Regions from separate parts of the Paenibacillus sanfengchensis genome, predicted to be linked through region 1. Evidence: a T-box and tRNA genes for the amino acid it is inferred to sense, from the RefSeq annotation. Region 1 holds a T-box; the other holds one or more tRNA genes.
The links. The T-box of region 1 lies ahead of trpS (tryptophan--tRNA ligase). A T-box ahead of a tRNA ligase gene usually reads a tRNA of that ligase, here a tRNA-Trp.

Region 1 (15,527 bases):
GTACATAGACCTTGTTTCCGTCTTTAAAGGAATCGATATAACCGCGGAAAGAAACGCCGTTCACACTCAAAGTGGCCGGGCTTCCGCTAATTTCGAGGCTTCTTGCTCCCCCTTTGTACAAGCCGGTGATCAACTGGGCGACGGCGTTATTCTTCACTTCGATATCCGGGTTGAGGCCGACGTGGTTGAAGTCTTCACGGTTTGGCGTGAGATACCGCTGGACCGTAAGCTTCAGGGAACTGCCGTTGGATAAGCTGAACACATTCTGGATCCGGGCTTTGCCGTACGTTTTCGTCCCGACCACCGTCGCGATCCCGTTGTCCCGGAGAGCGCCGGTCAAGATTTCGGATGCGCTCGCCGTAAGCTCATTCGTCAAAATGACGACCGGGATCCCGATGTCCTGCCCGCCCGAGATCGTAACGGCTTCCAGTTCATTGTTCTGACCGGAGGTATACATCAGCGTTCCGCTCTTCATAAAATACTTGGCGATATTCGCCGCCGTCTCCACATAACCGCCGAGATTATCCCGCAGATCGAGGACGAGGGACCTTATTCCTTTGTCGCGGAGCTTGTCCAGTTCGGCCGAAAACTCCTTATCCCCTTTCTCGGAAAAAGAAGAGATGGCGATATACCCGATCCGCCCCGAGGGCAGATAGCTTCCAGTCACCGCCGGAAGCGAGACCGGATTGCGGGTGACGGTGATGCTCAGCGCTTGGCCGCCACGGGTAACGCCGAGAACCACTTTGGTGTTCTCTTCGCCTTGAATCCGCAGAATATCCTCGTTTCCGCTTACGGGCTCACCGTCGATTTTGGCGATGACGTCGCCTTTTTGAAGGCCGGACGCTACGGCCGGAGAACCCGGAAGAACGTCGGTGACATACAGTTTGTGTCCGGAGAAACGAAGCGTTGCGCCAATCCCGACAAACTCCTGATTGACGCTGTTCTCAAATTCCTTCAGCTCCTCGGCCGTGAAATAATCGCTGTAGGGGTCGTCCAGGGAATAAACCATCCCCCGAATGGCGTTGTCCAGCAGTTCTTCCCTCTTTACTCCCTCGATGTTATACGTATCCAGGTAGTCCAAAACCTCCTGGATCACTTGCAGTTCCGAAGCCTGTGCGCCAGCCTCCGCCTCCGCCTGATCCGCGGCGGCCCCGGCCGTTTGCGGCAGAGCCAGGAGCGGAAAGGCCAGCAGGGAGACCAGCGCTTTTTGCCATAGTTTGTGGGGCTTGTTCAATTTCATAGTTAAAGTGTCCTTTGCTGTGGATTCATCCCAGGAAAGCGTTGCGGACCCGTTCCCAAAAAGGGAAGGGACGATAACGCACGAAGCTGATCTTGTGAGCCGCCACTTGGCAGCGGACGGAAATCAGATCATCCATGGGAAGGGTGATATGATCGACGGTAAGCACCAGATTTTGCTCCTTCCGCGAGTAGATATCGCAATGATGATGCTTGGGCAGCACGAGGGACGAGCCCATCGTTCGGAATACCCGGTTGTTGATCGAAGCGATCTCCGAGATTTGCAGCGCTTCGATGGAAGGGTGAATCATGGCTCCGCCAAGGCTCTTGTTATAAGCCGTGCTCCCCGAGGGAGTCGATACGCAGATCCCGTCACCGCGAAACATTTCAAACATGTGGTCATTGATATCGACCTGGGCAACGACGGTGCCGTCGACGCTTTTTAGCGTGAACTCATTGAGGCAGACATAGGAGGTCGTTCCCGATTTTTTGCGGATTTCCAGGTCCACCAGAGGATAACGCACGATGCGCGGGGTGAGTTTCCCTTCCTCCTGATGGCTGCTCATCATCCGGACCAGTTCCGGAATCTCGTCCGCTTTCCAATCGGCATAGAAGCCGAGATGGCCGGTATGTACGCCTACGAATGCGATGGATGGAATCCGGTCGATGAAGGTATGAAAAGCGTGAAGCATGGTGCCGTCTCCGCCGATCGATACGACGATATCCGGAGATTCGGCATCCAGTTGCAAGCCTTGCGCCGCCGCTAGCTTATGGAAGGATTCGCTTAAGTCAACGGACAGTTGATCTCCTCGGTCCAGAACGTAATATCTCAAGATGAAAGGCTCCTTTATTTTTCCTTTTGTAACGATCATAATCAATTCCGAAACAGAACACAATCTTTCATTTTCCTTGCTTGCCGCCCGTTCCCGAGGTCATCCGGCGAAGCCATGCGGTCAGCAGCGATAGGATGACCAACGAGATGAGGACCACCGCGGATATCAGCATGTTGTCCGGCAGCGAGCTCCAACCGGAAAGACTTGAACCTCCGGTGACAGCCAGGGGAAAAAGGACCGGAGCCGAGCTCATAAGCGGCTTCCAGAGCAGGATGGCCAATATGGCGGACAAAACGGCGTGGATTAACCGGGCGACCAGAAATGGGAGGTAGCGAAGGTCGGCTCCGTTGAGAATACTGGCAACCTGGGCGTGCACCGACAGACCGCCCCAGGAAAGGATAAAGGCCGCGGCGGCGGCTTTGTACATCAAGGGAACTCCTTCGGGGGAAGCGGCTGCTTTGGCTCCGAGCGTCACTTCAAAAATCCCGCCGACCAAAGGTTCCGCCAGTTCCGAGGGCAGGCCGGTTACCGGCAGCAATGCCCGGACACCGGAATAAAAGGCGCTCATCATATCGGAGACGGTCAGCACCTCCAAAATGACGGAAAAAAATACGACCAGCCCCCCCACAACAGTCATCAACTGAAGCGAGGAGGTCACGGCCTGGCGCAGCAGTTCGCCAAGGCTGCGCCCGTCTTGCAGGCGGGCCTCATGCATCGCCCGCACTGCGGCACGCAGACTGAAGCGGGACGAGGGGGCCTGTTTCGTCGCGGTTTCCGCCGCTTCAGGACCTTCTTTGGTCCCATAAAAGCGCATCAACAATCCGACCAGCAGGGCGCTGCCGTAGTGGGCCGCGGCGAGGAGGCCGGCGAGCTTGGGATCGCCGAAAAAACCGATCGAGACGGCGCCGATCAAAAAAATCGGATCGGACGAGGTGGTGAAGGAAACGAGACGTTCTCCTTCCACGCGGCTCACCAACCGCTGCTCCCGCAGCTTGGTCGCCAGCTTGGCGCTTACCGGATACCCGGAGGCGAATCCCATCGCCGCGACGAAACCCCCGCTGCCGGGAATGCGGAACAGTGGCTTCATCAGCGGGTCCAATAGTTTCCCGAGAAAGTGGACGATGCCAAAGCCCAGCATCAATTCGGAGATAACGAAAAAGGGGAACAGGGACGGAAACAGCACGTCCCACCAAATTGCCAGCCCGCGGACTCCCGCTTTCCAGGAGGCATGCGGATAAGCCACCATCATTATTGCCAGAATAACAGCCATAAATAGCAGGAGCGGAGCGCTCCACCGCTTTGGATTCATAAAATAACGCCCCCATTGAGATCATAGTGAATTGTATGAGTCCAGCGGGACAAACAGCACAAAAAAACGAAGAAAGCGATTACAAATGGGGCTGTATTTTTTGCATCTTTATGATAAAATGTGACTATAAATCGATAATGGATGGAGTGTTGAATATGAGTTTTGTCGCCGGTGTTCTCGTATGCGCCTTCGTATACGTCATTCGCGCCTCTCTCGTCCATTCCGGTGAAGAGGATTGGCGCAGCTATTGAGCATCCTCAATGAAGAGGTCACCTAATACGTAGAAGCTCCTTTCGGGAGCTTTTATTTTTTTTTGACCTGAATTTGGTATAATTAGAGTGCAGTTTAAAATTATTGAAAGATGGAGATCGCCTGTGAATCCAAGTTTAAGCATCTACGACAATTTGGGTGGGGCCGAAACGATCCGTAAGCTGGTTGAGGCTTTTTACCCGAAAGTTCAAGCCGATCCCCTGCTGGGGCCGCTGTTTCCCGAAGACATTAGGCCTGTGATGGAGAAACAGTACATGTTCTTGAGCCAGTTTTTCGGCGGCCCTTCCCTGTATTCGGATGCCTTTGGCCATCCGATGATGCGGGCGCGCCATCTTCCGTTTCCCGTGACTCCGGAACGGGCCGAAGCCTGGCTGGCCTGCATGTCCGCCGCCCTGGAGGAAATCGGCGCGGAGAAACCGCTGCGGGACCTTGTGCTTCAACGCTTATCCGGCCCCGCATTTCACTTTGTCAACACGACGGAGGAGTAAGTTTATTTTAGTCGGAAATGAAAGGATGTTAGTCCTGTGGAATCAGTGGAGTTAGAACCGCTTTACCAGATCAAGGTGGAATGTATCAATTGTGAAGCCAGTTTTTCTACCTCGCGTGTGCGCCCTAGCTTTAAACGGGCGGTCCGTACCGATACCGACTTTTGCGGGTATTACCGCAACGAGAACCCGGATTACTATGTCGTGCGCATCTGCCCGTCCTGCGGGTTTGCGTCGACGGAAAACTTCAATCCGAAGCTCACGGAACAGCAGCGCACCAAGTTTAAAGAGCAGATCGGCCGGCGCATGAATCACCGGGACTACGGCGGGGCCCGGGACTGGGATGCGGCTCTTGAAGCATACAAGCTGGGGTTGTTGTGTGCTCAGACGATCGGGGAGAAGGATCGGATCATTGCGAGCCTATTGCATCATATCGCCTGGTTATACCGTTATAAGGGAAATGAGGAACAAGAGCAGCGATTTTTAAAGTATTCCTTGGACTCTTATATTCGCGTTTTTGAAAATGAAGATACGCAGGGAAGCGACGCCCGTCTGATGTATCTCATCGGCGAGCTTCACCGCCGGACGGGGAATGACAATGATGCGGTCAAATGGTTCTCCCGCGTTATTAACGATAAGCGGATTATGGATGCGGCGATGATTCGGGCCAGCAGAGAACAGTGGGCCCTGCTTCGCGAGGAAATGCTAAATAAAGGCCAGGATCTGCCCGAGGAAATGCGGGGTTGAGCGGCCCCGCGGTTCCGCTTGACGGGCGGGCTCAGGACCGGCGGAGCACGGTATCCGTGAGCAAATAGTCGGCATCGCTGTCCAGGATGGTGACCTTGTTGCCGCAGCAGGGAAATACGAGCAGTTTTTTCTTGCCCTCGCGGACATGAAGAATATCCTTGGGCTTGATGGGAAGCAGGACATTACTGCTGCTGCAGTATGGACACTCATGTACATAGACATCCCCCATCACAATGTCGTATGGCAGCGTTTTTTCGAAAGGGATCATGTCGGTTGACCCGGGTCGTTGTTTTTATTCGTTTCGGCGTCCCGCTTCGCCAGCTCCGCGATTTTTTGCAGTAGTATATGTTGGGGCATGTGCATCAGATGCTCGATCGGGACCTTGAGCTCGGCGGCCAGTTTGACCGCGGTCTCCGGTGAAATTTGCAGCGGCTTCATGGAAATACCTCCTTGAGATTTTTACCCTATTGCATTAATAAATAACTTGGATCAGGGCGAACTTGTACTTATAGTTATACACTTTTAATCCACCCCGCATCAATAAGGCGGGAGGAAAGGGCGAGATTTATGGAACCATTGAAGAATCCGGTTAATCCGACATGGGAGCTTGACTCCATTTTTCCGGGAGGATCGTCTTCCGCGGAGTTTCAGCGTTTTCTCCATCAATTGGGCGAGGACTTGAAGACTTTGCATGACCGGCTGATAAGCATGATCCCACCGGCTAATGTAGAGGAAACCCGGACTTTTGACGAGGTGATCGAGGGGCTGCAGAGCGCCAGCGCGCGTATTACGGAAGCGGACAGCTTTGTCGGCTGTTTGGCCGCGCAGGATCAGCATGACAAGAAAGCCGTTCAACTGGCCGCCAAAGTCACCGGCCTGCGGGCGGCGTATGAAAACGCGATGACCCAGTTTCAAAGCGTGCTGCGGATGACGGAAGATCCGGTATGGAACGTTTGGATGGAGCGGACGGAAATCTCTCCGATCTCGTTCGTTCTTTCCGAGAAGCGGCAAGCGGCCCGGGAGAAGCTTGCTCCGGAGCTGGAAAGCCTGGCGGCCGAATTGGCGGTTGACGGCTATCACGGCTGGGGGCAACACTACGATACGATCGTCGCCAAAGTCGGCGTACCGTTTACGGACGATCACGGGGAAAGCGCGCTCCTGTCCGTGGGCCAGGCTGCCAACAAGCTGGATGATCCGGACCGCGATGTCCGCGAGACCACATTTGACAAGTGGGAAGAGGCCTGGAGCCAGGTTGCCGATTACTGCGCGGATACGTTGAACCGGTTGGCGGGCTTCCGTCTGAAGATGTATGAGAAACGCGGCTGGGACGATATTCTGAAGGAACCGCTGGATATCAACCGCATGTCCCGGGAGACGCTGGATACGATGTGGCGGGTTATTCAGGAGGCGAAGCCGGTTCTCGTCTCTTATCTGGAACGGAAAGCGAAGCTGCTCGGCGTGGAACGCTTGAACTGGACCGATGTGGAGGCGCCTCTGGGCGAGGTGACCGGCAAAATCACTTACGATGAAGCGGCGGCGGAAATCGTGAAGCAATTCCGGAAATTCAGTCCGAAGCTGGCGGATTTCTCGGTCGAGGCGTTTAACCGGCGGTGGGTGGAAGCGGAGGATCGTCCTGGAAAGCGGCCCGGCGGGTTCTGCACCTCTTTGCCGGTTAGCCAGGAGACGCGCATCTTTATGACCTTCGGAGGTACCGTATCGAATATGGCGACATTGGCTCATGAACTCGGGCATGCCTACCATCAGTATTTGATGGATGAGCTTCCGCAATTCAACCAGGAGTACGCGATGAATGTGGCCGAAACCGCCTCGACGTTCGCGGAAATGATCGTTGGCGATGCGTTGGTGAAGAATGCGGCGGGCGAAAAAGAAAAAATCGCTTTGCTGGCGGACAAAATCAACAACGGCGTTACCTTCTTTATGAATATTCATGCCCGCTTCCTGTTCGAAACGCGTTTCTATGAGAAACGGAAGCAAGGGCTGCTGGAGCCGGAGCAGCTGTGTAAATTGATGGAAGAGGCGCAGCGTGAAGCGTATATGGACGCTTTAGGCAAGTACCACCCGCATTTCTGGGCGTCCAAACTGCATTTCTATATCACGGACGTCCCATTCTATAATTATCCGTACACGTTCGGTTATTTGTTCAGCACGGGCATTTACGCCCTGGCTTCGCGCGAAGGGGAAGGCTTTGCCGATAAATATGACGCGCTGCTGATGGATACCGGACGGATGACGGTGGAGGAACTGGCGGCCAAACATTTGAACGTTGATTTGACGCAGCCGGACTTCTGGCGGGAAGCCGTCAATGTTGTGGTTGAAGACGTCAAGCTGTTCCTGAAGCTGACCGAATAGGTCTGCGGTTTATTTAAAAAGGCCGTCCCCATGTCATTTTTAAGAGATGACGGGGGCGGCCTTTGTCCTTTCTGTCGAATGAACGGTGTTCTCGTCTCCCCCCGTTCATTCGGCCTCAGCGGCCACTTCCTTTGCCGTGCGGATGAATAGGGGTATTTTGCGGCGCTATTTTGTCGCATTTGGCTGAGTGGTGTGAAATAGCGGCGTTTTAGGGTCTTATTTTGAATAAAAGCGGGGCCAATCCCCGATTTCTCGTCCCGCAACAGGGTAATAAGGTCCGCCGGTTCACTGTACTGTAAGGAATTGGCTCTGAAGTTCCGATTCCTGTCTTCCGATATATAGGATGATGAATATCCCATATAAGGAGGCAGACAGTATGACAAGAAAATGGTTAGTTGCACTCTCCTGTGTTTTGGCAATCAGTCTGGTTAGTGCCGGGGCCGCTTCAGCCAAGTCGGGAAACGGCAAGGGGCCGGACAAGGAGACGACGGCCGCGGAGCCAAGCAAGGCGGAATCGAAACAGGATGGCAAGCCGGAGAAGCCGGAAATGGGTGCCGAGGGCAAAGCTAAGAAAGAAGCAGTAACTCCGTCCGAAGAGAAATCCAAAGGGAAAGATAAGGAACAAGGAAAAGATAAAGAAGACAAGGGTAAAGATAAGGAAAAAGCCGGCGAAAAGACCTCGGTTACGGATGATACATACAAAAACAAAGGTCCCCAAGGTTACAAAGGACTTCTTCGCGCGATAGAAAACGTCAAGGACAAGCCCGCGGGGGCGGTACTCGCCGATCTTTTGCTGACGAAGTATGAAGCGCAGCTCAACGATGAAATGAAAGCCAAGTTGGAAAAAATCGTTAAAGCGGAAGACGCCTTGTCCGAAGCGGCGGACCTTCTGGATCGTCAAGGCAGCGTGACCGATGCGGTTTATGTCCAGAAGGAAGCGATTTTGGCCGATTTGACGAACCTGGATTCCTACAAAAAGCTCGGCAAATTTTATAAGAAGTTGGGTAAACGGGGCGTCAAGCTTTATGTAAACGGTGAAGAGCCGGCATCCAGCGTGAATCCGGTTGTGAGCAGCGGAAACACGCTCGTGCCGTTCAGAGTGATCGCCGAGTCGCTCAAGGCGGATGTGATCTGGAGCCCGAAAGATCAAACGATTACGGTAACGAAGGACGGGGTTACGGTTAAGCTCGTCGTTGGTTCGAAAAATGCTACAGTGAATGGTAAAAAGCAAACCCTTGACGTTCCTGCCCAAGTTGTCTCGGGCAGCACGCTGGTGCCTGCGCGTTTTGTAAGCGAGGCGCTCGGGGCTGTAGTGAAATGGGAGGCGGAATCCCAATCCGTTGTGGTATACGAGGATAAAGCAACGAAGGAATGAGTGACAACATTGCAATTCACAAAGAGGACCGGTGCTATGACGCCGGTCCTCTTTGCTTAGGTGTAGACCGGCTGGACAAGGGGAATTCTAGGAACTGGGCATTAAACATAACAAAGGAGCGGAGCCGATACAATGAAGGTGGCGGTTATGGGGGCGGGGTTGTCCGGGCTGGCTTGCGCCATCCGGCTGGAGCAAATGGGCGTATCTCCGACGGTGTTTGAAAAGCGCAGTTGCCCGGGAGATCGCTTTGCGAATATGGAAGCGCTGATTTCGGTTTTTTCACGGCCGATACGTGACGAAATCGCTTTTTTGGCGGACCGGTATCAAATTTATCTCCAACCCTCCTCGAACATCAGTGAATTTGTGATTCGGTCGGCCAACGAAAAAGCCGTGCTTACGGGGAACTTGGGCTTCTGCAATCATCGGGGCAGACAGGAGGACGCGTGGGAAAACCAGTTGGCGCGGCAAGTGAAGTCGAAGATTCATTTTCATGCGGAGCAGTCATACGAGCACCTCTTAAAGGAGTTTACCCATGTGGTGGTAGCCACCGGGGATCCTTCCTACACAGCGGCCGTTCACAATTTCAGGACGGATTTTACCGCTACCTTAAAAGGCGCTACCGTAGAAGGAGAATTTTCGCGGTATCGGGTCATAAGTTGGCTGGATGACCGCTTTGCGCCTAAAGGATACGGCTATCTACTCCCTTTTACCGAAAAACTGGCCAATATTGTCATTGCGTTTCGCGAGGGGGTTAATGATGATGGTTTGGAATTGAAAGAGAAGTGGGCGTTGTTTTTCGACCGGGTTTGTACGGATCTGGGTCAGGACCTGCAGGTTACGGATCAATTTGAAGTCAACGGCTACAAGGTGGGACAGTGCCGCAGAGCCAGAGTCGGAAACACCTTTTTTACCGGGAATTGCCTGGACAGCGTGATGCCGTTGTTTGGTTTTGGACAATTTCCCGCCATTTTGTCGGGCATTTATGCGGCTGAAGATCTATGCGGCGGCACCCCTTACATAGAAGCGACCCGGGCGATTCATGCGTCTTATGACAATTCAATGGTTATACGAAAGTTATACGAGAGGCTGGATACCGGGCAAAAAGACAGGCTTGTTAAAATGCTCAATGGTAAAATGGGCGAAAAGTTGCTGACCACACGCTTTGATGTATTGAAGATAGCGTCCCGTTTATTGAGATGGACCGGAATTCAATAAACAAGCAATATTTAACCAAATATGTTGTTTATTGTTGAACGATACATAAGAATGACATATAATGAGACATAAGTCCTATTACTAAATAGGCAATTTTATAGGAAGGGAGGGTGAATATGCTGAACACCGATCAGCTTTCACTCGCTAGACAGATGGATCTTGTTTTTAAAGAACTGGAGACCGAGTTGGGGGGAATGACATCGGGGACCGTATTCATCCAAATTCGCAATAACGTCATCGGCAAATTCGGGATCCGGCATAATCCGATTGCGGGTCGGAACGGCAAATTGACCGAGGAGGACAAGGGACTCTCGGCCAGCCAATGGCAAGCTTTCCGGACGATGGCGATCGAAGCTTTGAAGTACAAAAAGTACTGGACTCATGGCGAAATCAGCTACGATTTTGCGCTTAAGCAGGATACCGTGGTTGTGGACGCCGTTCTGGAATCCAATTACAACATGGCTAATCTTATGATTCAGCGTTATCCGCGCAAGAATGCCACGGGTACATATCAAGATAAGCGCTCTGATTTGTCTTCATAAAAAACACTACAGGCGACCTGCTTATGGCAGATCGCCTGTCTCCCTATAGGTCACTAGGGAAATTTACGGATTACAGGTTCGAACGACCCGACAATTGCTGCTCTGCCAATTGTACCAGACGTTTGGTGATGTAACCCCCAAGGGAACCGGTTTCACGGGAAGTGTAGTTTCCATAGTAACCGTCTTGCGGGATCGTCACGCCCAATTCTTGAGCTGCCTCAAATTTCAATTGTTGCAAAGCAGCAGTTGCTTGAGGAACGATAAGGTTGTTACGGCTGCCGCCGCGTCCTTGTGCCATGTTTGTCACCTCCTTCGGGCTTTGTGATGTTAGTATGGTTTTCGGAGCGTAAAATATGCGGCAAACCTCTAAACTAGAGCAGTGGAAATTATTGCATTTCTCCTTTAAACAACAAAAAGAGCCGCTCATGAAGATCACGAGGCGGCTCAAAGCCCAATATTAAGCTTCTTCGGTAGGATAGATCATATCCAGTTGAACGTTTAACTCAAGATGTCCCCCCGGTTGGAGATCGATCAATCCGGTTTCGGAAGGGGAAAGACCGGAATTCGGAGCATCCGGCAGCCAGGTGTAGGGTTCAATGCAAAGAAATTGGTCCGCTTCACCTTTGGTATAAAGAACCCAATGCTTGAAATATTCAGGATCGGCGGAATAACGGAGGCCGTATCCGTCACTGCGGATTAAATCGGCTTCCACCGGCTTGCCGCCAATGCGCAGCATAGTGTCGAAATTAGTCCCTTTCAGATTCAACCCTTCATTCAGCGCTTCGAGCTCGCCGAGTTGAACGGTCTCTCCGGTTGGAATTAATTCCTGATCCGAAGTATAAAGTCCCGATACCGGGAGCGTGAGCTTCCACCGTTCCGGCTCGCCGTCCAGCAGAAACCAGGTGTGCAGCCCCAAACCGAAAGGGGCGGGCCGATCGCCCAGATGGCTTACTTTAAACGTTTGTTTTAAAGAGGAGCCCTGAAGCCGGAGCGTCATTTCCAGCTTGAGCGGGACGGGGAACTGTCTCATCCAGTTCGCATCATCGCTGGTGATGAATTCGGTAGTAATTGCGCAGCCTTCATCGTCCTCGTCGATATCGCTCACACGCCAAGCCTGCGTACGGTGCAATCCGTGGATATGGTTGTCGTTTGCGGTGTTACGGTCAAATTGGAATTCCTCGCCGGCATACGTAAACCGCCCACGGCGGATACGGCCGGGCGGAATCAGCAGCGGAATTCCGAAGTGATATGGTTTTTGCAAATAGAAATCAAGATCGCTTTCTTCCGGACCACGCAGCACATCGCGCTGCTGGATGTGGTCCCAGATGCGAATGACATTATTGCCGAGTCGGGGTAGCAGTGTGACTTCAAGTTCACGGCTATGTAAGATATACGTATCGTAACCGTTCCATTGCCCTTTGGTCACTTTTTTCATATCGTTGCTCCTTTTCCCACATAATAATCGTATCCCTAAGCCTAGACTAATCATAACACTTTTTCTTTGGGACGAAAAATGGATTTGACATGGCACTTTGCCGGGCATTATGATGATCTTATATCAAAGCGTGAATATTGTAAATGCGATGACAGGGACAAGTAGGTAAGGTTTTGCTTCCTTCAGAAAGCCGGTGGTTGATGCGAACCGGAGGAAATGCCGTACCGAATGGCCCCTTGAGTGCCGTGCAGAACGTTGAATGGACTTTCCCAGTATGCCGGCCGTTTGTTCCACGTTACGGAATCGAAAGGCCGCGAAATGTTTTGTGACATTTTCGGCGAATTAGGGTGGCACCACGGTCTCACGTCCCTTGCGGATGTGGGGCTTTTTTGCGTCCGTACCCACGCAAGCCGACGATGAGAAGGTTTTTATTTCAATGTATAACGGAGGTTGGTTGATTATGAAGAAAAGAGTGCTTTCCGGCATTCAGCCCAGCGGCAAATTGACATTGGGCAATTATATCGGAGCGTTGAAAAATTTTGTCACCTTGCAGGATGAATATGACTGCAACTTTATGGTGGTGGATCTCCATGCCATCACTGTTCCGCAAGACCCGGCCGATTTGCGGGAGCAATCCGAATCGGTAGCCGCTTTATATTTGGCGGCGGGGATTGATCCGAATAAAGCGAACGTGTACATGCAATCCCACGTGCGCCAACACGCCCAGTTGGGATGGTTGCTGACGACGCTCACCTATATGGGGGAACTGGAGCGAATGACCCAGTTTAAAGATAAATCGGAAGGGAAGGATTCCGTAGGGGCTGGCTTGTTCGTCTACCCGTCTTTGATGGCCGCGGATATCCTCATATATAATGCGGATCTGATTCCCGTAGGCGAGGATCAGAAGCAGCATCTGGAGTTGACCCGGGATTTGGCCGGCCGATTCAATCACCGGTACGGCGACTACTTTACGATTCCGGAACCATACATTCCCAAGGTGGGGGCCCGGATCATGTCGCTGGACGACGCGTCGAAAAAAATGAGCAAGAGCAATCCGAACGCGGGCAGCTATATTGGAATGCTGGATGAGCCGGACGTGATTCGCAAGAAGATCAGCCGGGCGACGACGGATTCCGGCCGGGAAGTGAAATTCAATCCGGCGGAAAAGCCGGAGGTCAGCAATCTCATTTCGATTTACAGCCAATGTTCCGGCTTGAGCATCCCGGAAGTCGAGCTGCGTTACGAGGGGCAAATGTACGGACCGTTCAAAAAGGATTTGGCCGAGGTGGTCGTCGGCACGCTCGAACCGATCCAGCAGCGCTATCGGGACATTCGCGAATCCGGCGAGATACGGAGCATTTTGCGTCAAGGCGCCGAACGGGCCGCGGAGATGGCGGAGAAGACGCTGCGAGATGTGCAGGAGCTAATGGGTTTTTTGGCGGAATAATGAAGTAACGGAAATCATCCGGGCAGATATCTGTCCGGATTTTTTTGTGCGTCACCGAATTGTCATAAATTCACCCAAAGATCAAACGATTGTCAAACACTTTCGCATTTTGATATGATAAAGTTTATAGCGTAGGGAAGAAATTGCGGAATTTTTAATGAATTTTTATATATATTTACCTCTATCTCAATTATAGGAGGCATAATTTCAAGTGGATAAACAAATCAGTTACCATGCACCTGCGGATTCTGCGGCGCTGTCTGTGAGCAATACGCCACCCGGAGAAGCGGCAACATGGAAAGATTTTGTTGCGCTGACCAAGCCGGGAATTCTGCGCTCCAACCTGATCGCGGTGTTTGCCGGGTTTTGGCTTGCATCGCAGTGGCAATTGGACTATTTAAAGTTGGTTTTGACGTTGGTCGGAACCGTTTTGATCATGGCGTCATCCTGCGTGTTTAACAACTATTTCGACCGGGATTTGGATACCAAAATGGCACGGACGAAAAACCGCGCTCTCCCAATCGGAAAATTGTCGCCGAGAACCGTTCTCTGGTACGCCGTGATTTTAGGGGTCATCGGAGCCGCGGTATTATTCTCCTGTTCCGGTCTTTTGGCCGGGGCCTTCGGGCTCGTGGGGATGTTTGTCTACGTTATTATTTATACCTTATGGCTTAAACGTACATCCACCTGGAGCACATCGATCGGCGCGATCTCCGGGGCGATGCCGCCATTGATCGGCTATGTGGCCGCTACCGGAACCGTGAATTTGGGCGCGTTGCTGATCTTCGCCTTGCTTTTTTTGTGGCAGCCGCCGCATTTTTGGGCATTGGGCATTCGCCGGGTCGAGGAGTACCGGGCTGCGGGATTCCCGCTTCTTCCCGTCGTCAAAGGGATTCCGAGAACGAAGCTGCAGATGATTCCTTACTTGGTATTGCTGATTCCGATCCCGATCTTGATGTATGTATTCGATTACACCGGATTATGGTTTTTGGTGATCGGGGTAGCTTTGTCCGCCGCTTGGCTGCTGATGGCGCTGAAGGGCATTTCCTCCAAAGAGGAAGGCGCCAATGAAATTTGGGCCAAGAAAGTGTTTCTTTTCTCGGTAAATTACCTGACCATCGCCTTGATTGTGATGATTTTGGATACGGTGCGGCTATAATGGAGGATCGGATATGACCCTGTTGAAGAAGTACAAATGGACCTGGATTCTATTGGCGATTTGCATCGTTCTGGCGGGATATCTCCTTTGGGAAGCATTCGCCAAGCCAAAGCTTCCGGTCATCCGGCCGGTGGAAAACTTCAGCATGGAAAATGTCGACGGGAAGACCGTCACGCTGGAAGACACCAATGGCAAGGTAAGACTGTTCTACTTTTTCTTCGCCAATTGCCCCGACGTGTGCCCTATAACCACTTTCCGGCTCAGTCAGGTGCAGGATGAGTTGAAGGAGAAGGGGCTGTTCGGCAAGGACGCCTCCATCGTCTCCATCACCTTTGACCCTGAGAGAGATTCGCTGGAGAATATCAAAGCTTTCGGGGACAAATTCAAAGCGGATTACTCCGGTTGGTACTTCCTGCGGGGAGACCAGCAGAAGACGATCGATCTCGCCATGAATTCATTTAAGATTCTAATCAATAAAGACCAGGACGGCAATTTTGTCCATATGGACCTGATCGGATTGGTCGACCGGGACGGCAACCTGCGGGAAATCTACCGTCCTGAAGCCACCGCGGCCGAAATTGCTCAAGGCGTGGCGGATCTGGCCAAAGAGTAAAGGATCGGGATGTCGGCTTCTAGTAAGGGCTGGCCGGGGGATACAGGATGTATTCTTCCAGGCCGGCCTTTTCCAATTGGGCGATGACATATTCGTCGGGAGTCCCCTCAACTCCGGCATAACCGCGGCGGGTGTAAATTTGCTCCGCGTCCGGGAAGATATCCCTCAGAACGCCGCGGATCTTTTTGCCGGAAGAGTCGTTATCCATGAACAGATAAACTTCGTCATCCTTTATCTTTTTGCGCAGCGCCTCCAGCTTAAGGGTGTTCAGGGTGCCGAATGTGCAATAAATCCGCACATCTTCGCTCAAAAGCCGCCGCAGCTTGCTGCGGTCATTTTTGCCTTCAACGATAATACAGATGGACAACGTCATCACTCCAACTTTTTGCGCATGGAAGCTGTGTTTAGAAATACTCTTTATATGTAGTGTATACCCCCGAGAGGGATTCATGCAAAACGGGATTACGACATATTTCCCGGGAAAAGTAAAA
Region 2 (15,527 bases), on a different contig from region 1:
AAGCTGTCAAAAAGCCCTACTTTTCGTGCTTCATGAAGGTCTTGCAAAGACTTGTTCTCCACCCGCGCATACTCCGACATCCGTTCATCCGACAGTAATGGAGCAGGCTTCTTCTCCATGACGCCGGCTACAAGATCGTCCATTCTGTCCGCGATAAAAGCGGCAAGCACCATCGGTTCGAGCGGTTTGCTGCCGAAGAGAAGATGAAAGGTATATTCCCGAATCATTCCGCTAAATAAAGCCGTGGCATCCCATGTCCAAGCGTCGATGGCGTCTCCGTAGCTCCGCTGCAAAATATCCCGATAGTAGCGAAACATTTCAACGCGCAGTTGACTCATCACGCGGCCGATACGATCATTGTTGATCATCGTAAGTTCGTTGTGATCACGTGCGATATAATAGCCATGCTCGATGTAGAAATTGATCTGACAAGCGATTTCCTCCAGAAACGTCTCCCTTGCTCCCAATTCTTTCAGTCTGATCCGTTCAACCGCAAGGATCATATCTTGCTGCCGTCTCTCGAGAATATGGATATATAAATCGTCCTTGGAAGCGAAAAACTTGTACAATGAACCCTTGGCAATACTGCAATCATCGGCAATATCCTGGATGGACGTTGCCTGGTACCCCTTCTCCGCAAAAAGTCTGATTGCGGATTGAATAATTTTTTCCTTTTGCATGCTCATTAAGAGCCCCCCGATACTCCGTTCTTTCTCAGTGTCAAATAATAGTACAAGAGGATTAAGAATGCAAATGAGCTTTGCCCTAATTCCTGCCAAAAGGAAAACGCCGCCGAGAATCATCGGCAGCGTTTCATTCACAATGTCGGCTCATCGAAGCCGGTTTCCCTGACTTATTCACGACCCGGTTTCGGCCTGCCATAACCCTCCGCCCGGCAAGGGGCAAGATCGCTCCTTCAGCCAAGCCACTACCGGAATGATGCAGCCGCAGGCCATGCAGGTCCCCTCGTCCGTCAGCTTCGGACAATCCCCGCAGAGCCGCAGCCGTTCCTCATAACGCTCCTGGCTGACCCGGCGTTCTGGAGCGAACATGGTGGTCTTGAGCAACCGTTCCATCTGGGCTTCCGTCACTTTATAATCGTCGCGGCAACCCTTGCAAGACGTATCCGCCATGCCGGATCAACCCTTGCTGGCCAGCTTTAAGGTCGTTACCGACATCGGGGGCAGCGTCACGGACAGCTTGCCGTCCGCCTCCGCGAAATTGTCAAACACCCGAGGCTTCACGGTTTCCGGCCGGTCAAAAGTGTTATGCGCATCCAAGCTGCCGCCCGCCAGCGTGGAACCGGCAATCGCGAATTCGCCGGAAGTCAGACCGCGTAAGGCGAGTTCTAACCGGCTTTCCGCCTGGGGTTGCAAATTGCAGAAGCTGATGTGGATGTTTCCCTCCGCATCACGCGACGCGGTAGCCGTGACCGCCGGAATTTCTTCACCGTCCAACCGATAGCTGCCGGTTTCCAAGTCGAGATTAAGCGATTCGGCATCCTGGTGCACTTTATACATGTCAAACACATGATAGGTCGGCGTCAAAATCATCTTCTCGCCTTCGGTTAAAATCACGGACTGCAGGACATTCACCGTTTGCGCGATGTTTGCCATCCTTACGCGGCCGCTGTGCTTATGAAAAATATGAAACGTCAGTCCGGCCACCAGGGCATCGCGGATCGTATTCTGCTGGTACAAAAATCCGGGGTTCGTGCCCGGTTCCACGTTATACCAAGTTCCCCATTCATCCACGATTAATCCAACCCGACCCTCCGGATCATATTTGTCCATAATCGTGCTGTGCCGGGTAATCAGTTCATCCATGCGAAGCGCCTTTCTCAAGGTGGAGAACCAGGCTTTCTCCTCGAATCCCGTCGCCGGCCCTTTATCGTGCCAGTCGTCGTTCGGCAGCGTGTAATAGTGGAGCGTGATGGAATCCATGTATCTTCCCGCCTCACGCATCAGCACTTCCATCCAATTGTAGTCATCCACATTCGGGCCGCAGGCGATCCGGTGAATCTTATTGCCGTCATAATTGCGGACATAAGTTTGATAACGACGGTAGAGATCCGCATAATATTCGGGACGCATGTTCCCGCCGCATCCCCAGTTTTCATTTCCCACTCCGAAATAGGTAACCGACCACGGCTCCTTGCGGTCGTTCTGAGCCCGCAGCTCAGACATCGGTGAAACGCCGCCGAAAGTCAAATACTCGACCCACTCCGACATCTCCTGTACGGTGCCGCTTCCCACGTTTCCATTGATGTATGGTTCGCATTCCAACTGCGCGCACAGCTCCATAAACTCATGCGTGCCAAAATGATTGTTCTCGACCACACCGCCCCAATGGGTATTGATCATGCGTTTGCGGCTCTCTTTCGGACCGATGCCGTCCTTCCAGTGGTATTCGTCCGCGAAGCATCCCCCCGGCCAACGCAGGACGGGAATTTTAATCTGTTTAAGCGCTTTCACCACATCGTTTCGAATGCCGTTTGTATGCGGAATGGGTGAATCTTCCCCGACCCAAATTCCTTCGTAAATACATCTGCCCAAATGCTCGGAAAAATGCCCGTATATATTGCGGTTAATCTTACCTCGGCTCTGATCGGCGTTTAAAATTCCTTGTAATACCACCATTATCACTCCTTGATAATTAATATATTCATTAACTAATTTATAATTTCATAAATATTATATCCACCTAATTCCACCTTCGTCAATTGTTTTACGTAAATTCCCGGCAAAAATTTACGGTGTGTTGCAAAACCTGTTCAACTTAAGTAATATATTCATTAATCATAATTAGGAAAAGGCGTGTATAATATGAAACTTGACCTTTCACAGGAGTCGCTTCCTGTCTATGAGGCTCTCGCCAGTCCAGTACGCTTACGCGTACTGCGTTTATTGACGGAACGACCGATGAATATTAAAGAATTGGCCGCGAGCACAGGCCTATCGAGCGCGATCATGACGATGCATGTCCGCAAGCTCTCCGAAGCGAGGCTTATTGCGACACAAATGATGCCCGGCAAAAGCGGTCTGCAAAAAATCTGCTCGCTGGCCGTCTCCGCGGCGGAAATCCATTTTCTCGGGAACGCTCTCCCGTCCCGTCAAAGCCATCGCGTTGAAATCCCGGTCGGACATTACTCCGATTTTTATATTGAACCGACCTGCGGCCTGGCGACCACCGACAAAATTATCGGCAGCTTTGACGATCCCCGCTATTTCTGGGAGCCGGAGAGAATCGAAGCCGCCGTATTATGGTTCAATAAAGGCTTTATTGAATATAAAGCCCCGAACTTTTTGCTGTCGAGCCAACAGCCTACAGAGCTGGTGTTGACGATGGAAATAGCCTCGGAAGCACCCGGTACCAATAACAATTATCCTTCCGACATCACCTTCCGGTTTAACGACATCACATTAGGTACCTGGACGAGCCCCGGAGACTATGGAGATCAGCGTGGCAAATATACACCCGAATGGTGGCCTTCCCAGACGAATCAGTACGGTTTGCTGAAACAACTGCGTATTACCGGCAAGGGTACGTATATGGATGGATTGAAGCTATCGGACATTACGCTGCAGGATATCGACATTCGCCGGAGGCAATGGACCTTACGGCTATCCGTAGAGGATGAGTCGCTTCATATCGGGGGCCTGACTTTATTCGGGAAGGGCTTCGGCAACTACAACGATCATTTAATATTGGAGCTGTTCTATACGGAAGTATAAGAAGCCCGGCTTACCGCCGGGCTCGAGGATCCTATATTTCAATTTGTGCTCAGAACGATATGGCAGGCGGTCAGTTTCGGAATCTTGTAAGTAAACTTGTTATTCTCGATATCGCTGACCGGCTGACGCTCCGTAATCGCCGCGTTCTCACCGTCGAACGCCCAGACACGGGCCGACTTGTAGCGGGTTCCGCCGGCAATATTAAAGCTCGCGTTCATTTCGAAATCATTGTTTTTGTTCAGTACGATAAGATGCAGGTTATCGTCGCTGTCCCGGTATACGGACCCGTAGACCGAACTGTTTTCGATATCGGAAGTCTCGGCTTTCACCTTCGTATCGCCGAACTTGGAGTGATTGCCGTCATAGTCGTTATACAGTCTCATTGCCAAAGTGATATACGCGGAAGGTTCCACCCCGCCCGTCATTCGCCAAAAATGAGCCATGTACACGCCATACTTGCCGTAGATCCCCAACACATCCGCCTGGGCGATCCCGCCGTATACGTTGTTTTCCGCGCCATAATTATATTCCGTAAAGGCGAGCTTCGTGCCGGGATAGTACGTATCGATCGATTGCCGCAATTTCGGAATCAGCGGAAAAAACTGACTGTGAAACAGGAAGAAGCGGCTGTTCGACTCGGAATAGCTCGGATCCCACAGCTGACGCGGGGCTTGCATGCGGGCCAGGTTTGTCTCCAGGACGTTGTTGGATTCCAGCTCCTGAATACGGTGTCCTCCCGCAGAGGTCTCCGGATACCAATGGATATCCAATACGTCGAGCAGGCGCTTGCCGCCCGGCTTTTCGCGTTCCACCCGGAATTTGTCGAGATAATAATCAAGATACCAGTCATAGTTGCCTTGCACCTGCGGCCAATCCGGGGCCGCTTGCATGCTGTACATATCGTCGAAGCCAAAGGTAGCCGGACCGAAAATTTCAGCATGCGGATCCACCTTCTTGACGGCTTTGGCCGCCGACAAGCCCTTGTTCAAGACCTCTTCCGCACCCGCCGGTCCAGGATGTATATACTTGTGGTTATCGACCCACAATCCCGGCTCGTTATCGAGCTCGTATCCGCGAATTCCCGTTTTGGCCGAAGCGTCCCCGTGCTTTTTCACCAGGTAGTTCACCATCTCATCCATATATACCGCATTGTCATTCAGATTCGGGGTCACGTCAAAGGGTGCGCCTTTTTCCGGCTTCACTTCAACCCATCTCGCAGAAGGCGCCTGTTCGCCTTCACGCACATATCCGTCCGCATCCTTCGCCGCATAACCGGCGATCTGCAATGAAGCGAGCGTGTATGCACCGTATTGCAGCGATTTTTGGTGGAAGCCGCTGATGCCGATCCCCGGCTCCGTCGGTTTCGCGCTCCACGGCACACCGCCGTAGTAGTGAGCAACGTAGTAATCGCTGTGATAATTTTCATCGTGGCCTGAGTTTGAAGCGTTGTTCTCCCAGTTATAGGTGGTTAAACGGTTCCCGCCGACACGGCGGGAGGTCCATTTCTCCGTGTTCGTCAAATCGTCATTCGTGCCGTAAATGTAGGGACTGATCGGTGCGCGGTCCTTCGACGTGTCCACGTCGATCCGTACGTCGAACGGTCCCGTTGGCGTCCGTGTCGTGTTCTGCGTCAGCAGATCGGTCCAAGCGCCAAGTGTAGCGTTTTCCTTGGCACGGACCCGGTAGGTATGCGCAGAGCCCGGTTCAAGATTTTCGTGCGCATAGGACGTCTCGAGACCATTATCCGATACTTGACCGTCCACTTCGATGTCATAACCCGTGATTTCCGCGTCCGGTGGAGCTCCCCAAGTCAATTTGATGGATGTATCCGTTTTGGTAGCACGGATGTTCACGGGTGCCGCTATGGCTTGCTCTCCCGTCGTTTTGACTGTGACGAGGCCGCTCCAGGCGCTTTCTTGTGTTGCCGTTTTCGTCTTCACTTTGTACGTGTGGCGGCTTCCCGTTCTCAACCATTCATGAGTGAAGGAGGTTCCCTCTACCTCGTGCGGGATTCCATCCGCTTTAACCACATAGGAAACCGCTCTATCCACCGGCTGCCAAGAGAGCGTTATCGCCGTATCCGTAGGACTTGCTTCGATCCCGGTCGGAGAAGAAGGCATATCCAGCGGTTCCGGTTCTTCGCCCCACACTCTCTTGTCATTCAAATAGGCGGGCACTTTTGCCGTTACCATTGAATTTTTCGAGCCTGTAAACGAGTAATCATTGCTTTGATCGAACTTAGGGTAATCTTTTTTATAGATCCACGACCCGATGATCACCGATCCGCCCGGGCTCAAATTGCCGGCTTCCGGTTTAAAACCGAGCTCCAAATACGTGTCGGCTTTTGCCGAAGGGATCGGCATCGTAATAAAGCGCGGAACCACGCTTTCTTTTGCCACCGTGCTCCAAAAACCGATGTTCAATGGAATATCTTCGTCATCCACCGTAAAATAATACCGGACTTTCAGGTCACCCAGTTTTATCGGCCGACTTCCCGTATTCGTAACTGTAAAATTCGGACCCAACATGGAAGTGGATGGATCCGATGGATCCGAAGATACCTCCACCTTGATGTCGGATGCCGGAGTAGTTACATCGGACAGTGTCCGTGCCGTTACAAGCGGGCTCCACTCGCTGGCCGTTTCGGCATTCCTCGCCCGAATGCGGTAACCATGCTGCGTATCCGGCTCCAAACCCGTATGCCGGTAGTTTGTAACCGCACCTAAAGTAAGTACGGCTCCATCCGCTTCCAATTCATAATACGTCGCTCCGGTAACGGAATTCCACTGCAGAGCGATGGCGGCTTGTTGCGGTTCGGCCGTCAATCCGGTTGGCGCCGGGAGCGATACCGGCCCTGTGCCGCCGCCTCCAACCTTTAGTTGCGCCGCTCCGGCGAACCACGCATCCACGTTCGAACTCCAACCCGAACCGAAGACGCCGAAGCTGACAATATAATCGCCCCGGGCCAATGTGGCGGGAATGTTCCAGACGACCGGTACCGTCTTCGTTTCACCGGCCACGACGTGAACCGGATCGATAATGATTCGGTCGACCCGCTTCAGGGATGCGTCGTAGATCCCCAAATCAAGCATTAGAGCGGTCGACTCCGAGGAAGTGATATGGACCTGAATCGTCGTGCTTGATCCCGGCTGGACTTCCCCGCTCTCGCCGGTCGCCGTCGCGGTCACCTCCGTTTTCGCCAGGGCCGCTTGCGGTTCTGCGGCGAAAAAGCTGCTAAACAGCATCAAGAACGCCAGGGCTGTCGCGGTCCATCGACTTCTTGCGGGTATGGCAATTTCCTTTTTCAACTCCTAACCAACTCCTGTTCCTCATAGTTTTCGTTTGCGTTGCCGCGAGGAACATCTTAGCACGGTCTTTTTTTGGATTTTGTATGGCAGGTAACAGATTTCCAAATTTAAAACCTAAACTCCATCGGCGTAAATCTGATTCCGTTGACCGTCCTCTCGATCCCGGTCTCCGTAAAACCAAGACGGCGATAAAAAGGAACCGCATAGCGCGAAGAATTGACCGTAATCCGTTGTATACCAGGGAAGCTTCGGCATCGTTCCTCCACGGTGCGGAACAACCGGTTGGCCATCCCTTGCCGGTGGTACTCTCGTTTAACAAAGAGCAAGAATAAATGATTCTCTCCCAAAGTGGCTATAACGCCAGTCCAATCCCCTTTTTCCTTACTCCCCCAAAAGTGGAGCTCCTCTTCTCTAAACCCATCTATCACATTCTCGTATGAGATGACCTTTTTAAAAGCCTCTACCCCCTCGTCGGTAGACTCCGGAGCTTCGAATTCCTCGAATACGCACCATACCAGCTCGAGCGCTGTCCGGATATCCTTTTCCTGCAGCCTGACGATTTCCATATTCCATCCCTCCACAAGCTATTAATTCCATCATCCGGGGTCGGGGAAAAAATTGCAATAAAAAAGAGGCGATGGCTAATTTCGTGGCCTCCGCCTCAAGTTTGTATACCGCCGCGGTTCTCAAATCTAAACAACCTTGAAGGGATACGGCTTTTTGGTTTCGCGGTCCGCGATGCTTACCATTACCGACTCCGGTTTAACCCTCGCGATCAACCCCATCGCTTCAATGCGACCCACCATTTCAGCTAAATAGGCAGCGGTTTTATTCTTGGGTTCGCTGCCGCCGTCAATATCTACGATGAACCGGATATCCGCGCCTTGTTCCATATGCGGCAAGATTATATTTTCGAGGACGGCTCGTTCTTCATAACCAAACTGCGCAGCAATTTCCTGACTGAAGGAGGTTTCCAATGACAATTTCTCCTGGACAGAATAGATTTCCCGGGGCAAGATTACCTGACGGCTGCATAACCAAGCTCCCCTTCCGACACGGTACACTACAATGTAGGTGACAAATTTGGTGTGTCCCGGATGCGTCTGTGCGTCGGTCGTGATCACGAGATCATATACGCCTCTCGGATCGGCTGTCATGAACCGGGAAATCCGATTCAGCACGTCGTTAAATTCCAGATTCTGCTCCGTCGTATTCCGGAAGGTCGTTTCATGAATGAATGGGTATTGTCGTATTTTTCTTTTCATGGGATTCACCTGTACTGCAAGGCTGGCTTCTTCCTTTCGCTTTGGATTTTGGTTCCTGGAACGGGACCGAATTTTTGCCCAACGAGCGGCAATGTTGGTTTTTTATACTTATGTTATTATGGCCGCCAAGTGAACGGAAATGTGCCGAGCCGGATTCGAACCAGCGCTCTTTTCACGGACCAGATTTACAGTCTGGCGGTTTCAACCACTCACCCATCGGCACTTATTAAGAATTGGCAGGGGCCGTGGGCATCGAACCCACCTCAGTCTGCTTTGGAGGCAGACTCGCCGCCGAGGACATGGACCCCTATTTGGAGAAATATGACGTGGACGGGGCTCGAACCCGCAAATCCCGGCGTGAAAGGCCGGTGTGTTCTCCAATTTCACCACCACGCCATGTAAAACTGTGTTGTTGGACTACGGTAAATCCTGGCTTGGAGCGGGCTTATCTCCCGCTGATTTTTTACAGCTTGTGTTTCGTTCGACCACCATAACTAACCCGGACAAGTGACCGACTCACACTTTGCGAACCGTATGTTATGTACTTTTGGTGCGGCCGGTGGGACTTGAACCCACAACCGAAGCTAACGCTTCACGGGTTTTTAAGACCCGCATGTCTGCCATTCCATCACAACCGCATGGCTGCCTCTCCAGGGCTCGAACCTGGGGTCGCGGCTTCAAAGGCCGCTGCCTTACCGGCTTGGCTAAGAGGCAGTATTGGGAAATTAACCGGTACACACGTTCCCTCATAGGGATCAAAAAAAGACTACTCCCCTTCCAAGCGTTCCATTGAACCGGCCTCATTCAACTTCATGAGCTGACGAAGGCAAGCACAAATGGACCACTTGCGAAGGTGCAAGCAGCCTTTTACGTACAAAGCTATGGATCTACGGATCTGGATTCAGAACGGTCCGCAATTCACAATCACGTCAGTACCGTTCCTCCTCTTTTCAGGATGATACGGACTAAACGCGGTACGTAAAAGCTACTCTTGATCGGCTCGAGATAGGCCTCATACAGGCCGGCCAATAACTCGCTAACTTCGCATTCGCGCCAATCTTGATTGGACGGATGCATCTGATTGAAAATAGTCTCGACGTAATGAGATTTTAACTGCTGTTTCATAACCTATCCCTTCCTTTCTTCGTAGATTTGTCGTACTTTCGTTACCCGTTTCACTTTCACACATTATCGCTTTAACGTTTTACCGTTTTGCTGATTCGATAATATCACAGTGTTTTTTTGGATGTCAACCCTTTTTTTACTTTTTTTCGATAACATAGATACAAAAAAGCCGCCGAGTTTCCTCAGCGGCCTTATATCCAAAACATATAGACATATTTTTGAATGCCTACGCAGTCCCTGTACGAGTACAGGAGGATATTTCGAACACTCCGCGTGAAGAGGATGAAGATCTATTCAGGGCACGAAGAAATAAGCGGCTCTCCTCATAAAGGGACCACTGTTCCAAGTTTGGAATTTCAACGAAAAACATCCGTGTTTTCATCCTAGTTCACATCCTTTCCTGCGAAGCTTCCATAATTTTCATCAGATTAAAGCAAGAGCCCGTTTTTTGTCAAGCAAAAAATATAAAAACGGTGATCCCCTCTCCTCCTAGCTCATTATCTGAGCCACTATAATGCGATGACCGTCGGGATCCAGCAGGGCCGCTTCCTTCAAATCGGGAAAATAGTCGGGCTCCCCCGCCAGTTGAAACCCCTGACGCGCGATATATTCCAGCGCCGCATCAAAGTGTTCCGTTTCGAAATATAAAAGCTCCGTGATTGCACCGCCATCCATAAAGCGGTTCCGATCAAGCAAAAGTGCGGCGCCATCAGCCATGGGAACCGAGTATATCGCTCCGCCTGCCGCGGAAGCATCATACGGGACGCCCAGCAGATCGGAATACCAGCGTGCCGTTTCCGGGATATGCTTCACGTCCACAAACACCCCGCCTATTTTCGGCAAAATCGGGCTTTGCGCCATGAGCTCAATGTCCTCGGCCGAAGAAGCGGTCCAGCAAACCATCTGCGCATTGCCTTCGGCGTCGCGGAAATTGAAATAGGCCATCGTCCCGTGATATTCAGGCTCGAGGATGATCTCTCCCTTCTCCTGGACATAACGGTAAGCTTCCTCCAAATTTGAGGTTTTGAACATCATCCTAGGCCTCATGCCTTCATCCCACTTTGGATTCTGCCGGTTTGCCGTATTCGAATCGAGGATCAGGTGAGTTCCCTCAAAATCAAACCAATACACGGGTCCTCCGTTAAGCCGCTCCTCCACAACCGGAAGGCCTAACAAACGGCTGTACCATTCCGCGGATTTCCGTAAATCCGTAACATGAACAAACACGCTGGCAATCCGGTTCTCTAAAGGGGAAGTCGACGAGGACTCAAAGATGACGCTTTCATGGTTTTTCAGTTGAATTCAACTCCTTGGTTTCATTCTCTACACTGATAAAATCCAAAAATTTGATCTAAGTCTACCATAAGCAAGGGCATCCTTCCATGGTTCCCTCTTACTTCCTGCCGGATAGGCATTATTGTCAAAAATAAAGAGCTGCAAGAAATGATTTTCTTGCAGCTTTATCTTACAACCGTGTCCGCCGCAGCGGCTCAATAAATACCCCGTCAGATCAGGACAATTCGCGGACCAGCTGGCCGAGGACATCATTCAGTGGTGTTAGCGGCCGGCGAAGCACTTTCTCGAAATCGTCGCTCCGGATCTCCAAATCTCCTTCCCGAATGCCCTGTTGAATGCTGACCAACATTGGGATGACGAAGTCGGGAACACCGGCATGTTTCATGATATCCGCATACGTCTCATCATCTACTTGTTGCACGGGAACTTCTTTTCCCAGCACCTCGCCGATCACCGATGCCAATTCTTCTTGCGTGAGCAGTTTGCCGGATAGCTCATAGATCGTATTTTCATGGCCTTCTCCGGACAATACCGCTGCCGCGGCTTCCGCGTAATCCTGTTGCGAAGCCCATCCGACTTTACCTTGACCCGCCGAAGTCACCCATGGCGCCCCCGCGAAAACCCCTTGAATGCTCGACATTTCATTCTCCAAATACCAATTGTTGCGTAAAAAAGAGTATGGAATCCCCGTTTTCATTATGGCTTTCTCCGTCTCTTTGTGTGTAGGAGCAAGGAAGAGCTTGCTGTCCTGAGCATTCGCCAAACTGGTGTAGGCAATGAATCCCACCTTCGCCCGGACGGCGGCTTCAACGGCGTTCGCATGCTGACGGATTCGGGTTTCATTGTCCCCGTCCGCGGAAATGATCAGGATGCGGTCCACTCCCGCAAAAGCCGAATCCAGACTTTCGGGAAGATCAAAATCGCCTTGACGGACGTCCACACCCAAGGCCCGCAAGTTCTCCGCCTTCTCCGGGTTCCGGACGCTAACGGCCAACTGATTGGCGGGTACGGTCTTCAGCAGATGTTCCACCACTTTCTTGCCCAGCTTTCCTGTGGCGCCTGTAACTAACATCTTCATATTTCATTCCTCCAATAAATTGTTGTAATATCTCTTGTTATAACTATGTAAGTTACAACAAATCTATAAAATAAGGCCTCATTAAGAGGCTTATTTTCAGTTGAATTTATGGATCAATTGATCCAACGTCGTTTGTGCCAACCTTTGCTCCATCGCGGTTTGGGCCTCGGTCAACTCCTCTTGCAGCACTTTCTCGATATTCCGGCCCACTGGACATTGAATATTGGAATTCTCATGAATTCGAAAAAGCCGGTTCTCTTCCGTCACATTGACGGCACGATATATATCAAGGAGCGTGATCTGATCCGGTCCCCTTAGCAATGCCGCTCCTCCTACTCCCGGACGGACATCCACAAGCCCCGCCTTTTTTAACATGCCCATAATTCTGCGGATGACCACAGGATTCGTATTCACGCTGCCGGCGATAAAATCTCCTGTACAGTCCACGGGACTTACGACAATTAGGGAAAGGGTATGCACCGCTATAGAAAAACGCGTGCTAAGTTGTTTCAAGGAAACCACCCTCCTGTTGTAACCATTATAGTTACCACTATTGAGAATGTCAATTTTTTTCGCATATTCATCGGACTATGACAGGAGCTGTCACTATTAGGAGATATACTGATAACAAACCTGATCCGAAAAAAGGAGCCGGGTTAATATCCACTATTCGAGGAGCTGATTTATCGTGTCTTTTCAAGTCACCCCCTTCATTATGCTAAACGGCCAAGCCGAGGAAGCCATCCGGTTTTATGAAACGGCTCTGGGAGCCAAGACGTTGTTTAAGCAAACTTATGGGGAAGCGCCGGACGCCTCCGCAAATCCCCTTCCCGCCGAATTCAGAAACCGTTTAGCCCATTCCGTGTTAAAAATCGGGGATGCCGACCTTTTTGTGGCTGATTCCCTGGAAACCGACAAATCCGCAGAGCACAACGAAACCGTCCAAGTATGCATTACAACACCGGATGCCGTGACGACCCGACACTTCTTCGACGCCTTGACGCAAGGCGGGAAGATCGTCTTTCCTTTGCAGCAAGTTCATTTCAGCCCGGCTTACGGCATGGTTAAAGACCGCTTCGGAGTTACCTTCCATCTCTTCACGCAGCGCCGTTAACCGGGAGAAGCGCAGCCGGGCCTCCCGGCCCGGCCGCTTTCTAAAATTCATTCGCGTCTCTTCGTGTCGAGCCTAATTATCCCGAACGATGATATAATTCAACAAGTGCTTTAAAAAACCGGTCTTCAGCGGAAGTTCCTTCACCGCTTCCATGGCAAGGCAGTAATGCTCCCACATCGCCTGGCTGGCCCCGTCCCGTCCCAGAATCGTTACAAAGGTGGAGTTATTGTTTTCCACATCTTTGCCGGTGGGCTTGCCCAGCAATTCAAGATCTCCTTCTCCATCGAGCAAATCGTCTTTGATTTGAAAGGAGATTCCCGCATGATAGGCTACCTTTTTCAACAATGCGATTTCAGGTTCTTTTACCTGTGCAAGCATGGCGGGGGCGACGAGCGAAACTTCAAAAGCAATGCCCGTTTTATAAAAACAAAGCGTGTTTAATTCCTCCAAAGCCAGTACTTTTCCCTTCGAATTCAAATCCATCGCTTGGCCCATACAGATTTCCCCGGCCTTCCGGGATAAATACCGCAATAGTCGGAGTACGGTTTTATGATCAAAGCCCTCCAAAGATGCCTGCTCTTCTATCGCTTTCTGAATAAGGTAAATCCCCGTCAATTCAGCGATCGCACTGTTGTGTACCTGATGAAGCGTCGGTCTCCCCCGCCGCGTAGTCGAATTGTCTTGCGAGGGAAGATCGTCAAATATCAACGATGCCGTGTGCATATATTCCAGCGCTCTAAATAAAGGCGTTAAGGCGGAAGCGTCAAGACCGTATTCTTTTACCCCCATGACCCATGAGAGTACGGGCCGGATTCGCTTGCCGCTGCCCTCCAGACTGTAGTTGGCCGTATCGATCAGCAGTCCGTTGGCATCCGCCAAAGATTCAGGTTTCGGGATCTTCAACCATTCGTTGATTTGCCTGCGCGCTGTTTGAATCGTAGTGTGGAAATCTTCCTTCTCCCTGTTACTGGTTCTCATTGTAAGGAGCAATTGATCACGCAGCAACTTATCAAAAAAGTCCACATCCTCCGCTTTTCGGACCATGAACTGAACGAGACGGTTCAATTCCGGCATTCCGGCGGCGAAGATCTCCATGATTTCGTTATATTTCTTCTGACCGACCCGTTTTTGATATCGTTTTAAGCCATTGATCGCCCGATCCAGAATGACCTCGCACGTTAACGGGTCCGATTGATAAACGTGGTGTATCAGATGAGATATGACGGTCCAATATAATTCAAACGGGTTGATTAAATCGGGCCGTTCATGGCGATAGGTTAGATAATAGGTGTAAGGGGTAACCGCTCCGTCCCGCAAATCGTCGAACATGTCAGCAAAATCATCGGCCAACTGATTGTACAATCCATAATAAAACACCCGCTGATCAAAGCCTTCATCCTTCGGGGCGCTAAGAACGGAGCGGACGATCAGCCGGGAGGAAGCGGCTTTGATGATGATGGGCAAATACAGATCTTCATTGCTATAACCCGGTTCGGTTAAATCCTTGAGCCTGTCTACGTCCTGGGAATGAAAGAATACGTAAGAGTGTTCATAAAAAATATCCCGCGTCTCCTGACGTTGATAATTTTTGATATACTCATAAGCCTCCCCAAGCTCGGCATGAACAAAACGAACCAATTCGGGGTTATTGCCGGTCCACTCCCCGAGTTCCGGCACGACACCGCTGGACAATGTGGTGCGCAGGATCGCGGAATACCGTTCTTTATCCTCGTCCAGCAATGCCCCGGAATCCAGCAGATCATCGATAAAAGGATAGGTTAGCCCGTAAAAATAACCGAGCCGGATGGCCTCATCCAATCTCCGGGAGCGTTCTTCAGGAGGAATTTTCACCTCGTCCATTTCATCCAGGGCGTGCATGACGACGCCAACGATGATTTTAATCAATTTACGCTCCGCTTCCTCAGCGTTCATCTCTTTGGGGATTCGGGGAGAGACGCCTTTGATTTTGTTGATCACCCAAATGGCCGCATTTTCTACGCCTTCCTTTTGAGCCCACCGGTAGAACGCCGCCAGACTGATAAATTCCGGTTGGCGCCCCTTTTTTGCTTCGGAAGGATCGATAAGCAGCTTCTTCATGTCGTCGATGAAACGGTTGACCTTAACTTTCGTCCGATCGGAGTTCAGATCTTTTCCCAAATCCCGCAAGTAGATATAGGAAATGCTGCGTTCCAGATAGCTGTCCAGTTTTCCGGTATAGTTCAGCCAAGTGATATATCTATGAAAATCTGTCGAATCCGGCTGCTTCTTTACACGTGAAAAAAAGGACAGCATCGAACCGGTCCGGACATGCTTCCTTTTCCACTTCTGAAAATCCTCGATTAGCGCAGGGATAAAGGTCTTTTCTTCTACTTGTACCCGCAGTCTCGAAAAATATTGAGCGGCCTTATCCTCGGCCCGCCTGTACCAAGCCTCCGCTTGATGGGTTCCCGCTTTGCTCATCCGATGTTATCCCTCAGCTTGTATATAGAAAATTTAAATGATTAGGATCTAAAGTTGTTATTCTAGATTATTATACACGAACCCCTATGAAAAACCGACTCCGGACTGTTTTTTCTTCTGGACTAAAGTCTAGGTATTCGCCGGTTC

Region 2: it encodes a tRNA-Trp, which carries the amino acid that the T-box ahead of trpS (tryptophan--tRNA ligase) is inferred to sense. The anticodon was not compared.

Annotation. Positions count from the first base shown of each region.
Region 1 covers NZ_JBAGJC010000010.1:115,180-130,706, reverse strand. Annotated here, with positions in the region: gene V4U84_RS19895 (S41 family peptidase) at 1-1,240, opposite strand, end outside; gene V4U84_RS19890 (NAD kinase) at 1,266-2,069, opposite strand; gene ylbJ (sporulation integral membrane protein YlbJ) at 2,137-3,378, opposite strand; gene V4U84_RS19880 (globin domain-containing protein) at 3,753-4,136, shown strand; gene V4U84_RS19875 (DUF2225 domain-containing protein) at 4,182-4,880, shown strand; gene V4U84_RS19870 (hypothetical protein) at 4,912-5,148, opposite strand; gene V4U84_RS19865 (YycC family protein) at 5,145-5,318, opposite strand; gene V4U84_RS19860 (M3 family oligoendopeptidase) at 5,448-7,250, shown strand; gene V4U84_RS19855 (copper amine oxidase N-terminal domain-containing protein) at 7,627-8,625, shown strand; gene V4U84_RS19850 (NAD(P)/FAD-dependent oxidoreductase) at 8,758-9,840, shown strand; gene V4U84_RS19845 (O-methyltransferase) at 9,957-10,382, shown strand; gene V4U84_RS19840 (alpha/beta-type small acid-soluble spore protein) at 10,453-10,680, opposite strand; gene V4U84_RS19835 (aldose 1-epimerase) at 10,840-11,817, opposite strand; T-box leader at 11,957-12,191, shown strand; gene trpS (tryptophan--tRNA ligase) at 12,278-13,264, shown strand; gene cyoE (heme o synthase) at 13,476-14,423, shown strand; gene V4U84_RS19820 (SCO family protein) at 14,437-15,036, shown strand; gene V4U84_RS19815 (toprim domain-containing protein) at 15,056-15,403, opposite strand.
Region 2 covers NZ_JBAGJC010000007.1:280,984-296,510, forward strand. Annotated here, with positions in the region: gene V4U84_RS17155 (TetR/AcrR family transcriptional regulator) at 1-686, opposite strand, end outside; gene V4U84_RS17160 (DUF6171 family protein) at 858-1,133, opposite strand; gene V4U84_RS17165 (alpha-N-arabinofuranosidase) at 1,140-2,639, opposite strand; gene V4U84_RS17170 (ArsR/SmtB family transcription factor) at 2,826-3,734, shown strand; gene V4U84_RS17175 (glycoside hydrolase family 44 protein) at 3,773-7,042, opposite strand; gene V4U84_RS17180 (GNAT family N-acetyltransferase) at 7,150-7,608, opposite strand; gene V4U84_RS17185 (ribonuclease H-like YkuK family protein) at 7,735-8,307, opposite strand; tRNA gene V4U84_RS17190 (tRNA-Tyr) at 8,448-8,530, opposite strand; tRNA gene V4U84_RS17195 (tRNA-Trp) at 8,542-8,616, opposite strand; tRNA gene V4U84_RS17200 (tRNA-Glu) at 8,630-8,703, opposite strand; tRNA gene V4U84_RS17205 (tRNA-Leu) at 8,856-8,945, opposite strand; tRNA gene V4U84_RS17210 (tRNA-Gln) at 8,947-9,021, opposite strand; gene V4U84_RS17215 (hypothetical protein) at 9,232-9,432, opposite strand; gene V4U84_RS17220 (VOC family protein) at 9,922-10,659, opposite strand; gene V4U84_RS17225 (SDR family oxidoreductase) at 10,943-11,806, opposite strand; gene V4U84_RS17230 (Rrf2 family transcriptional regulator) at 11,903-12,319, opposite strand; gene V4U84_RS17235 (VOC family protein) at 12,495-12,920, shown strand; gene V4U84_RS17240 (polyprenyl synthetase family protein) at 12,993-15,380, opposite strand.